3 regions of the Planococcus sp. 1R117A genome follow, and region 1 is predicted to be linked to each of the others. Evidence: riboswitches for the same ligand, from Rfam matches in the RefSeq annotation. Region 1 holds a riboswitch; each other region holds the start of a gene.

Region 1 (4,289 bases):
GGTCGACTACAAGAGCGCCTTTATCTTTTTTATTGGCAGTGTCCCTGGAACCATTATTGGGGCATTTGTAAATAAAGGATTGGATTTGCCTTCCTTTAACTTATATTTCGGCATCTTACTGGTATTCCTTTCCATATTGCTGTTGGTCCGGAACCGGTTGAAAGAAGTACAGTGGTTTGTTAATAATGGCCGGAAAATACGTTTTAAAGACTCCATGAACAAAGAATATGTTTATGGTTATCCGGTGTGGGCTGCTCTGCTGCTGACTTTTGCAGTAGGCTTTGCTTCTGGTTTGTTTGGAATCGGCGGAGGTTCGATTATGGTGCCAGCCATGATTTTACTATTTTTATTTCCACCGCATGTTGCCGTCGGAACCTCAATGTTCATGGTCTTTTTATCATCGATTGTAAACTCCATAACCCATATGTCTCTTGGCAATGTTCCCTGGATCTACACGTTGGCGGTAGTGCCAGGGGCTTATATAGGAGCGAAGGTAGGGGCGGCGTTAAACAAAAAACTGAAATCAGAGACGCTAGTAGCTATCTTGCGGATTGCTTTGTTATTATTGGGACTGCGTTCAATTTACGAAGGATTATTTAGTTCTTAAAGAGGTGTAAGTTATGGGTGAAACCATTCATATTTATCATACAAACGATTTGCATAGCCATTTTTCCAATTGGCCTCGCATCAAGAATTTATTGAGTGAACGAAAACGGTGGCATCAGGAAGAAGGAGATGTTTGTTTAATCCTTGATATCGGGGACCATGTTGACCGGTCTCATCCATACACTGAAGGGACTGCCGGAAAAGGCAACGTGGAGTTATTAAATGATGCTGAATACGATGCCGTGACAATAGGCAATAATGAAGGTATAACGCTGTCCAAAAAAGAATTGGAAGAATTATATGTGCAAGCGGATTTCGATGTAATTGTAGCTAATCTCTATGAGCCGGATGGCAAGCGCCCCGAATGGGCAAAACCTTACCAGCTGCTGAAAACTCAAGGGGGCTTAACGATTGGACTGGTCGGGGCAACGGCTGAGTTTACCCCTTTCTATAAGCGGCTGGGATGGACAATCACAGATGCCAAGGATGCCATTATAGAGGCTGTAGAAGCCATTAAAGATGAAGTGGACCTAATTGTCTGCCTTTCTCATCTTGGCGTGAAAGAAGATGAGTATTTGGCGGAACTATGCCCGGAAATTGATGTGATTCTGGGAGCCCATACGCATCACATTTTTCATGAAGGAAAACTAATCGGCGATACATTGCTCGGGGCGGCTGGCAAATTTGGCATGTATATTGGCCATGTAACGATTGAACCGGCCATTCATGAGAAAAAAGCCGAATTGATTGAAACGTCTTCGCTTCGTGGATCAGATGAAGACTTTAATGACATGCTCATCGAGCAAGGAAAATCACAATTGAATGAACCGGTCTTTTATAATGAAGATGAACTGAAAGCGGAATGGTTTAAAGATTCCCAGCTGGCCGAACTGTTCGGAGAAGCACTGCTGGAATTCTCTGGAGCTGATTGCGCCATATTCAATGCAGGATTGTTTATGGAAGACATGCCGGTCGGGGAAACGACCCGTTATGATTTCCATAAAATGCTGCCTCATCCGATCAATCCCTGCCTCATCAGTTTGACGGGCGCTGAATTGAAAGAAATCTACCAGCAGTCATTAAATGCGGAATGGCCCAATATCGAGCTGAAAGGCATGGGATTTCGGGGTGCGGTATTCGGCAATATCATCCGCATCAATCTTGAAATGAAAAACCATCAATTGTTCATTGGCGGAAAGTTGGCAGGACATAATGAAACTTTCCAGCTGGTCACATTGGACATGTTCACATTCGGGTATTTTTTCCCGTCGCTGAAACGCGCTCCGAAAAAGTATTTCATGCCCGAATTCCTGAGGGATGTATTTAGTCAATATTTCCGAAGCAAAGCTCTCAAATGAAAGAAAATTCAAAGTTAATATACATTTGATTTTGCAATAAGATTGGGCTATGCTTACAAAGAATTAAAAATTGATGGGTAGAGGCTGCAAAACTTATAAGTCCGATGTGCGAGTGTGACAACGTTGAACACATCCAAAAGGAAGTTTTGCCGAAGTTCTTTTTTTGCTGTCACTGAAAAAAGAGCTGGGGGTATTCTGAACAAGAATGCCACTGTCGTTTATGATGAATCATAGGCGAAGAGCTACAGGGTTGTTTGATGTTTTGAAGCACAGACGAATTGTAGAAAGCTGACTGTACCCAGTAGGGACACGGTCAGCTTTTTTTCTTTCTCTTCCATCCTAAAAAAACAGGAGGGATCATTACCATGGAAAATACAGTTTTTTCGATTTTGCCGCCAATCATCGCGATTGTTATGGTGTTGCTGACTCGCCGTGTGCTATTGTCACTCGGAGCAGGAATCGTAGCAGGGGCGTTGATTCTGACTTCTTTTGCACCGCTGGAAGCGCTGCAGGAATTGTTTAACTCATTCGCTATCACTTTTTGGGACGAAGGCTTTAACGCTTATAATGTTTACATTATTTTATTCCTCTTCTTATTGGGGATTATTACTGCATTTGTCAGCTTGTCAGGAGGCAGTCTTGCTTTCGCGGAATGGGCATCTAAGCGCATCAAATCAAGAAGAGGCGCAAAAGTCCTTACAGTAATTCTCGGTATGATCATTTTTATCGATGATTATTTTAATGCTTTGGCTGTAGGGCAAGTCGCTAAACCGATTACAGACCGTTATAGAGTATCACGCGCGAAACTTGCATATTTCATCGATTCGACAGCTGCACCGGTTTGTGTAATTTCTCCAGTATCCAGCTGGGGGGCGGCGATTATCGGAATCATCGCAACTATTTTGGCTGAGCAGACATATGTCCAATCTTCAGCTCTTGAGGCATTTGTCTTAATGGCGCCTATGAACTTTTATGCAATTGCCACTTTGGCTATCGTCTTTTTCGTAGCAATTCGTGATGTGGACTTTGGAGCCATGAAAAAGCATGAGACTCTGGCAATCGTCGACGGCCAACTATTTAATCCAAACAAAGTTATACCTGGTGAAATGAAAGAAGAATTCCCAACCCACTCACACGGACGTGTCCAAGATTTACTGTTGCCAATTTTATTATTGGTTGTTGGAACAATCGGGGCGATGATTTGGACCGGGTACCAAAATGCTGGTCAAGTTGCTGATATCTGGTTGATTTTTGAAAATACAGATGTTCCGGCTTCGCTGATGACCGGTGGGCTTCTAGGAGCGTTTACTTCAATTGTCCTTTATGTACTTCAGATGAAACGTAATGAAACGGCGAACGCGACTTGGGTCGGAAAAGGGGTTATTGCTGGGATCAAATCCATGGCAGGCGCCGTTTTCATCCTGATTTTCGCTTGGTCATTAAGTTATTTAATAGGAGCACTTGAAACCGGAATTTATCTTTCGGAGATTGTTACGGAAAACAATGTTCCAATAGAAATTCTGCCGGTCCTGTTATTTATTCTGGCAGGGGTTATGGCATTCTCAACAGGCACTTCCTGGGGCTCATTCGGCATCCTCTTGCCGATTGCAGGGAACATCATGGCTCAAGCTGCACCTGAGCTCTTATTGCCGGCATTATCTGCGGTTCTCGCTGGAGCGGTATTTGGTGATCACTGTTCACCAATTTCTGATACGACTATTCTGTCTTCAACAGGGGCAGGGAGCAATCACATGGACCATGTACTGACGCAGCTTCCGTATGCTTTGACAGCTGCGGGCATCGCCGCTATAGGGTATATTATCATAGGTTTTACTGGATCTCTCTTATTTTCTTTAGGTGCAGTTATCATTATTCTTTTGATATTATTCCTTGTATGGTCTCGGAGAACCACAATTCTTGAAAAGCGCGTTAAACTCCAATGATTCAAGAAGCAGAGAACCTTGTTCTCTGCTTTTTTGTTATTGAAGTAATAGCTTTATGTAAAAACTTTGCTGAATTATCTTTACTTTGAACATTCCCCTCGTTATACTATTTTTAGATTAGTAAATAATCTGAATATAAACAAACTTCCTATTTTTCTGGAAAGAGGATGGAAGAAAACAAGGAGGAAGGTAAATGGAACGTTCGCAATGGGGTACGCGCGCCGGTTTTGTTATGGCGGCAGTGGGATCGGCTGTAGGTCTAGGGAATATTTGGCGTTTTCCTTATGTGGCCTATGAAAATGGTGGAGGAGCATTCTTTATACCGTACTTATTCGCTCTGTTAACTGCAGGGATACCCATTTTAATCATGGAATTCACTATT
Region 2 (4,289 bases), on a different contig from region 1:
AGTTAGACGCTGAAATGAGCGATAAAGTAAAAATCGTAAAAGTAGATGTTGACGAAAACCAAGAAACAGCCGGCAAATACGGCATTATGTCAATTCCGACTCTATTGTTGATGAAAGATGGAGAAACAGTTGACAAAGTGGTTGGTTTCAGACCAAAAGAAGCTTTAGCAGAATTGGTTAACCAACACGCATAATTCTAAACCGGGTCCCGTAATGGTGCCCGGTTTTTTAATAGGGTGAGATTATGGCAAATGAATTGATTCAACATAAATTAGCGATACTTCCGGATCAGCCTGGCTGCTATTTGATGAAAGACCGCCAAAATACGATCATCTATGTCGGTAAAGCGAAAGTGCTGAAAAACCGCGTACGATCGTATTTTACGGGAAGCCATGATGCCAAAACACAGCGGCTGGTAGGCGAAATAGAGGATTTTGAATATATCGTAACAAGTTCAGAAAAAGAAGCGCTGATTCTGGAGCTGAACTTGATCAAAAAGCATGATCCAAAATACAATATCATGCTGAAAGATGACAAGACCTACCCATACTTGAAAATTACAGGTGAGCGCCATCCAAAGCTCATCATCACACGGCAAGTGAAGCGGGATAAAGGCAAGTATTTCGGTCCTTATCCCAATGCTTACGCGGCAAGTGAAACGAAGAAATTGCTCGATCGTCTGTATCCGCTCCGGAAATGCCATACCATGCCTGACCGTGCCTGCCTGTATTACCATATGGGGCAGTGTTTGGCGCCGTGCATCAAACCGGTCGAACAGGAAACGTATCAAAATATGATCGAAGGCATCACGAAATTCCTGAACGGCGGTTTCCGTGAAGTCAAAGAGCAGCTGGTTGAAAAGATGTCGGAAGCCGCTGAGAATTTGGAATTTGAGCGAGCCAAGGAATACCGGGATCAGATTATCCATATTGAAACGGTCATGGAAAAGCAGAAAATGGCCATGAACGATTTTACCAACCGCGACGTTTTTGCCTATGCCATCGACAAGGGCTGGATGTGCGTGCAGGTGTTTTTCGTGCGCCAAGGCAAGCTCATTGAGCGCGATGTCTCACTGTTTCCGTTATACCGCGACCCTCAGGAAGAATTTATGACGTATCTCGGCCAGTTTTACGAGCAGTCGCACCATATGAAGCCAAATGAAATCCTGGTTCCGGAAGGGATAGACACGGATTTGGTCCGGGAATGGCTCGACCTCCGCGTACTGGTGCCTCAGCGCGGCAAGAAAAAGGATTTGCTGGATCTGGCGAAGAAAAATGCGGAGATTGCCATAAAAGAAAAGTTTCAGCTGCTTGAGCGCCAGGAAGAACGGACTGTTGGTGCCTGCATTGAATTGGGAGAAGCGATGAATATTGAAACGCCGCTCCGCATCGAAGCGTTTGATAACTCACATATCCAAGGAGCTGACGCAGTTTCTGCAATGATCACATTTATCGACGGCAAACCGTCGAAAAAAGATTACCGCAAGTATAAAACCCGCAATGCCTCGAAACCGGATGATTACGCTGCTATGCGGGAAGTAATCCGGCGCCGCTATTCGCGTGTTTTGAAAGATGGGCTTCCACTCCCGGACTTGATCGTCATTGATGGAGGAAAAGGGCAGATGGAGTCGGCGCGCGAGATTTTAGAAGACGAGCTTGGCTTATCGATTCCGATTGCCGGCCTTGCTAAAGACACAAAGCACCAGACTTCTCAGCTTCTATACGGGGATCCAATCGAAGTTGTGCCGTTAAAACGCACGAGTGAAGCGTTTTATCTGCTGCAGCGCATCCAGGATGAAGTGCACCGATTTGTCATCACATTCCACCGTCAGCTGCGCGGGAAAAATTCCATCCAGTCCGCGCTCGATGACTTGGAAGGCGTAGGGCCAAAACGCAAGAAGAAATTGTTAAAGCATTTCGGTTCTGTCAAAAAGATAAAAGAAGCGACGATAGAAGAATTGCGCCAGGCGGGCATGCCTGAGAATCTGGCCAAATCCATTCAGCAGCATTTTGTTCAGCAGGCATTGCCAAGTGAGCAATAACATGCTATCGTAAAAACATAATTGAATCACTTGGAAAAGTGATGATAGAGGCGCGAACGTCAATAGTAGCCATTCGGAGATTTGCAGAATCTGTGAAGAGTGGGGAAAGGGGCGGTCGCCGAAGTGTAGGGGATTTTTGCAAACCCATATGCTGGTCCGGCATTTAAGAAATGCCGGGCTGTCAGAGTAAATCTCTGGAGGGCTATCTCACATGGACGTTTTTCGTATTCGTACATGATAAAAGAGGTAGCTTGCCGTAGAACCGGTGAGCTACCTTTTTTTATTGCCTGGCACCCAGTGCCTGACATGTTGAGAGCCACATCTTAAAATGTGGGAGTGGATGAAATGAAGACGATCGTAATGAAGTTTGGCGGGACGTCCGTTGCAACACCCGAAAAAATCATTGAAGTGGCCAAGCGGGCAATCCTTGAAAAAGAAAAAGGCTATCGTGTAGTAATCGTGGTATCAGCGATGGGCAAAACGACAGATACACTGCTCAAACTGGCAGGGGAAATTTCTGCCGAACCGCCGAAACGGGAAATGGATATGCTGTTGGCTACGGGAGAGCAAGTAACAATTTCTCTGCTTGCCATGGCCTTTAAATCATTAGGGCATGAAGCTTTATCGTTCACCGGATGGCAAGCGGGCATTGAAACGGAATCCGTTCCGCGCAACGCCCGCATCGAAACCATCCATACAGAGCGTTTGGAACGGGTTCTGGATAATGGCTATTTCTGCGTGGTTGCCGGGTTCCAGGGCGTTGATAAGATTGGCAATATCACGACACTTGGCCGCGGCGGCTCAGATACGACTGCGGTGGCATTGGCAGCTGCGTTAGAGGCCGATAAATGTGAAATCTACACCGATGTCGATGGTGTTTATACATCGGATCCGCGTCATGTGACAGGAGCCCGTAAACTCGAGCAAATTTCATATGATGAAATGCTTGAACTTGCCAACCTCGGTGCAGGCGTCCTGCATCCTCGTGCTGTCGAATTTGCGAAAAACAATAAAGTCCCGTTGTCGGTCAGAGCAAGTTATTCGGATGAACCGGGCACAATCATACAAGAGGTGATCACTGTGGAGAAAAACTTAATAGTCAGAGGCGTAGCGTTTGAACCTGGAATTGCCCGGGTGACCGTCTCGTATGAAAAACCATTCAACGGTTCATTGGCGAATATATTTACGAAACTGGCGGAAAACCATATCGATGTTGACATCATTGTCCAAAGCATCACGGATGAATTCCCGCCGTCTGTCTCATTTTCCATTAAACAAGACAGCCTGGAAGAAACAAAGCGGGTATTGAACGAATTCCAGTCAGACATTAAATTCTCAAATGCTAATTTTGAAGTCGGTTTATCGAAAGTGTCAATTGTCGGATCCGGCATGGTCTCCAATCCCGGGGTAGCTGCACAAATGTTCGATATTCTTCGCTTGCAGGAAATTCCAGTGAAGATGGTCAGCACTTCTGAGATTAAAATTTCTGTCGTAGTGCCGGAAGCGGATATGAAAAAATCAGCGAACGCTTTGCATGACGCATTCGGTTTATCTTAATAAAAAGAAGTGAACACGTCACTTGGCGATTAAAAAAACCATGCAGGTTTGAAGTTGATAAACAGGAAGCCGCTTTCTTTTAAGTAGATATGTCAGGAAAATGACAATTCGGCAAATGTTTATAAAGGTAAAATGAAATTATTATTCAAATATAAGAACAATAAAACCCACTGCGCTTTTGCGAAGTGGGTTTTGAAATTCATGCTTTTTCATGGAGGCCGGTTTTTAAAGTGATGCGGACTTGATTTCTTTTATATTGGGTTTCGACAGAGGCTTCGGTTAAATAATCATCGATTGCTTGTTTTTGCTGGGCCCGGAATCCAGCTTCTAATTTAAAGCAGCGCTGCGCGGACTCAGAAGTAGATAATGGTGCACTATCAAGCTTTTCCATGCTTTTTTTGAGCATCAGTCAGCCGGAATGAGCTAGTCGAAAAAGGTGTTGCGCTTCTTCCAAGGAATGGACGGAAATTTTCCGGCTAATGATTTTCCCGGTCAGTAAAGAATATCTTCTTCATGCTTGCCTAAAGTTTCTGGAAATATATGGTCTCGAATAATTTCATAACCAAAGTCCTGGTGATTTTGGGTTGTTTGAAAGTCATGCTAATCTTACTTTCAATATAATAAATTGCTATTTAAAATCATACGGAAATACCTCTGGTTACCTTGACGCTCCCATTTTCGGAGAGTACAA
Region 3 (4,289 bases), on a different contig from region 1:
ATCCAAGATGTTTTCCCCGTTATAGATGATTTTTCCGCCGCTTGGCTTTTCAAGCAGGTTGATGCAGCGCAAAAGCGTCGATTTTCCGGATCCTGATGAGCCGATGACACAGACCACTTCGCCTTTGCGCACGGAAAAATCGATGTCTCTTAGCACTTCATGCGTGCCGAAGGATTTACTTAAATGCTGAATTTCAATTACGTTTTCCATAAGTTCTCCTCTTCCATTTCTGCTTATTGACCTGTCTATTCTTTGATTTTATGCGAAGTGTCTTCCGGATTCACTACTTGCATCGGCAAGCCGCCAATCATGCTGTAGTTTTTCGGCCCCGCCATTTTTCTTTCAAGTTTGCGCAATAGAAGTGTGATGCTGTATGTCATGATGAAATAAAGGACACAAGCGATAAAGAACGATTCGAAATAACGGAAGTTGTTCCCTGATACGGTTCTTGTCTGGAAAAACAATTCCGTCACTCCAATAACGCTTAGCACCGCCGTATCTTTAATATTGATGACAAACTGATTGCCTGTTGCCGGCAAAATATTGCGGATGACCTGCGGCATGACGACATTGATCATAGTTTGAAAATGGTTCATCCCAATGGCCTGGGCAGCTTCGAACTGTCCTTTATCGACGGAAATGATGCCGCCCCGAACAATTTCCGACATATAGGCCCCTGTATTGATGGATACAATGAATATGGCCGCTGTAAAGACGTCCAAATCGATTCCAAATGCCATGGCGGATCCATAGAAAATAACCATCGCCTGTACCATCATCGGTGTTCCCCGGAAAAATTCGATGTATGCAGAAAGAAGTCCGTTAATGACTTTCAAACCGATTTTTTTGATTCCCCGCTCCGGCATCGGAATGGTATGGATAATACCGATGATCAATCCAATAGCGGCTCCAATCAAAGTGCCGATCACTGAAATCCATAACGTCATGACCGCTCCGCGCAGGAACATGGGCCAGTTATCTGTAAGTATGGTGATAACCCATTCTAAACTCATTGTTTTCCTCCTAAAAATAGTTAAAACCGGCTGCATACATATGTAGCCGGCACCACCTAATCATTATTGGGCAGCTGGTTGGTTTTTAATTGCAGTATCCATAATTTCCTGGCGCTCTTCTTCAGAAATGCCAGCCAATGCTTTATTGATTTGTTCTGTCAGTTCACTGCCTTTTTCAAGCCCTACCGCAATTGCTGTGTCTTCTTCAGACGTTTCAAACCCGTCTTCAAATTCCACCATGGCAAAATTTTCATTGGCAGCAGAAGCACTCACCGCTTCCGGCCGTTCTGACACGTAGCCATCAATAATCCCTGATTCAAGCGCTACCCGCATGGAAGGGAAGCTTTCCATCGCTGTTTCTTTCGATACGCCTTCAATCTGGTCAATAACGGAATAATGGAAAGTGTTCAACTGTGCTGTGATTTTCGCTCCTTTAAAATCGGAAAGCGAAGTTGCCCCTTCATATTTGCCGCCTTTTTGAACGACCATAACCAACTCTGACGTATAGTACGGGTCTGAAAAATCAATGGTTGCTTTGCGCTCTGCCGTCGGTGACATGCCCGCAACGATGGCATCAATCTTGCCGGAAGTCAGAGCAGGCACCAGACCATCCCATTCCGTTTTTACAATTTCCAATTCCTTGCCCATGTCTTCAGCAATTCTTTTAGCAATTTCTACGTCATAGCCGCCTGCATATTCAGCGTTCCCTGAAATTTTCACAGCCTCGTTGGAGTCATCTCCCTGTGTCCAGTTGAACGGTGCATAAGCTGCTTCCATTCCCACTTTGAATGTCTCAGATTCTTCTGATGATCCGCCGCTTCCGGCTTCCTCGCTTGATCCGCATCCTGACATCAGCAGCATCGACGACAGGAACATGGTTGAAAATAACGTCAATTTTTTCTTCATAATTAAACTCTCCCCTTTGTGTTTGGTACCTTAGTGGTAATTGAATATACAAAAAGGGCACCTCTGCACAAAAAGACCTGAGGTAGACTCAGATCGCACTATACATAGTTGCCCTAAATCCTCTTCTTCGTCCCTGGATGAGATAGCTCTTCGCAATAAATCGGGAAATCCATTGCGACAGTCCTGCAGCTATTAACCGCAGACCCAGCATGCAATAGTGAGAGTTATTGCACACTTCGGCGACATTTCCTTCTCCTTGGGATCATCATTTTCTCGAACTCCTCCAAGGATTGTTAAACGTCGCGCCTCTACCTCACTGCAAAAAGTGTGAGGTAATATTCAATTCATGTTTTTCATAGTCTACATTGATATATTTTATCTGTCAATCCTATTTTTATTTATCAAAAATTTGTCCTGATTTTCTGTTTCCACAATGGGAGCAGAGACTTTTTGTTCAGCTTTCCCACTTATTTCTTTTGCACTAATTGACCTGGATCGGTGGCTTCTCCACCCACAGAGAAAGCAGGGAGATTTTCTTTAACCGCTTGGATTGCTTCTTCGATATTGTTGACCACCAAGAACTTTTTCTGCGAATCCGGGTATTGGAGGCCGGTATGCTTGTAGCGGGAATCGTAATAATGCTCCAGCAGCAGCTGAATGGCCGAAGCAAAATTGCCCGTTTCCAAATCCGATTCGATTTGCTTGGCGATAGGCATATGAATCCGCGATTTGATCCGCTGAAATGCTTCCATGCATTCTTCCTGATGTTCCGAAGGACGGTAATCTTCCAGGATTTCTTTCACCCGTTCTTCCATCGGCAAATCGATGACCAAATGGATGCTCCGATTTTTCAAATCACTTAAAAACGGCGGAATCACCACTTTCCCGATGCGATGGCTTTCTGCTTCAATCAGCACATAAGGAAAATTCTGCAGCTTTTTCAGCTGATGGACCAGAAGCGAATCAAAGACTTTCTGATTATGCGGTTCCAGACCGATCTGACCGAAAATCGATCCTTTATGATTGGCCATCCCTTCAAAATCAATGACCGGATATCCCTCTTCCTGCAGCGCCTTTAATACTCTTGTTTTCCCTGCGCCGGTTAATCCGTTTAATACAAATCCTTTCGAAGGGGTTTCCTTTTGTTCCAGCTCGGCTACCACCCATTTCCGATAAGCCCGGATGCCTTCATCAAGGCGATGGACATGGACGTTCATCAAACTCAAAAGAGTCGCTGTCGTTCTGCTGCGCATGCCTCCGCGCCAGCAAAACACCACTTTATCTCCTTCGACTTTCTTGAATGCCCGCACGAATTCCGGCAATTTTGCTGAAATGATTTCCAGCCCGCGTTCTTTTGCAGCTTCTACACTGACTTGTTTATAAAGCGTTCCGATTTCTGCCCGTTCCGCATCATCAAAAAATGGAATATTGATGCTTCCCGGTATAGTGAAATTTTTATATTCAGATGGCGACCGGACATCAATGAGCGCCATTTTTTTGTTTTCGATGACCGGAATCAGTTCTTCTACTTTAATATTGCTAAACATTCTTTTTCCCCCAAAAAGCCATTAAAAGGCTCTATAGTATGGCTTAAATTCTTCAAATTACATTTACAAGTATACACCCATTGAATCCATATAAAAGTTTTCATGGCTTGCTCTTTGTAAAAGCAAAGAAAAAAGCAAGCCGTATTGACAGGCCTGCCTTCTTTAATGGGAAAGTTATCCGACATTAACCGATTGGTGCTTCTCTTTATTTAGTCGCTTCATAAACCCGCATAGGCGGAAGATTCCGCAGAAAGAATTTATCTTGGGCATTGGAAAAATAGTCCCGCAGGTAAACCATCAAATGTTCGTCTTTTTGGAAAAAGGTTTGGTAAGGAAGAAATTTCCCTCCCGGCTTTAATACATGGCTTGTTCTTTTTACGATATTTTCACGGGTTTCTTCATCCATTAACGAGAACGGGATACCCGAAATCACATAATCCACTATTTCGACTCCATGCTGATGGACGATTTCATGCACATTTTCTGCACTGTCATGGTGAATTTTCAACCGGGGATCTCTGGTGTTTTCCCTTAAGTAATCAACAAAATTATCATTAAGTTCAATGGCAATGATCAGGGAATCTGGCGTCATATGCTCAAGCAAATAATTGGTGAATACACCTGTAGCAGGCCCATATTCAACAATCACTACTTTTTTGCTGAGATCCATTTTTTCACATACTTCCCGTACCCCCATCTTTGAAGTCGGCGTAATGGAGGCGATGTTCCGGTCTTTGATTAAATTCTTCACGTATTCTATTGTACTCATTTTTCTGGCCCCCTGTTCACAATTGGCTTAGCTGTAAGCAAACTATTTATGCAG

Evidence for each region. A riboswitch is a leader RNA that binds a small molecule or an ion and turns the genes downstream of it on or off. The one in region 1 is predicted to bind lysine.
Region 2: it holds a riboswitch for lysine, as region 1 does, so the genes downstream of both, ACSFXN_RS08850 (aspartate kinase) here and ACSFXN_RS16520 (Na+/H+ antiporter NhaC family protein) in region 1, are expected to answer to the same signal.
Region 3: it holds a riboswitch for lysine, as region 1 does, so the genes downstream of both, ACSFXN_RS04915 (transporter substrate-binding domain-containing protein) here and ACSFXN_RS16520 (Na+/H+ antiporter NhaC family protein) in region 1, are expected to answer to the same signal.

The regions. Positions count from the first base shown of each region.
Region 1 is NZ_JBPRLO010000006.1:38,080-42,368, reverse strand. Features, by position in the region: gene ACSFXN_RS16530 (sulfite exporter TauE/SafE family protein) at 1-607, shown strand, start outside; gene ACSFXN_RS16525 (bifunctional metallophosphatase/5'-nucleotidase) at 621-1,964, shown strand; lysine riboswitch at 2,035-2,217, shown strand; gene ACSFXN_RS16520 (Na+/H+ antiporter NhaC family protein) at 2,330-3,907, shown strand; gene ACSFXN_RS16515 (sodium-dependent transporter) at 4,101-4,289, shown strand, end outside.
Region 2 is NZ_JBPRLO010000002.1:687,838-692,126, reverse strand. Features, by position in the region: gene trxA (thioredoxin) at 1-194, shown strand, start outside; gene uvrC (excinuclease ABC subunit UvrC) at 245-2,041, shown strand; lysine riboswitch at 2,079-2,254, shown strand; gene ACSFXN_RS08850 (aspartate kinase) at 2,387-3,598, shown strand; gene ACSFXN_RS08845 (hypothetical protein) at 3,798-3,989, opposite strand.
Region 3 is NZ_JBPRLO010000001.1:1,045,996-1,050,284, forward strand. Features, by position in the region: gene ACSFXN_RS04905 (amino acid ABC transporter ATP-binding protein) at 1-210, opposite strand, end outside; gene ACSFXN_RS04910 (amino acid ABC transporter permease) at 246-1,013, opposite strand; gene ACSFXN_RS04915 (transporter substrate-binding domain-containing protein) at 1,077-1,919, opposite strand; lysine riboswitch at 2,055-2,238, opposite strand; gene mnmH (tRNA 2-selenouridine(34) synthase MnmH) at 2,387-3,466, opposite strand; gene ACSFXN_RS04925 (class I SAM-dependent methyltransferase) at 3,672-4,235, opposite strand.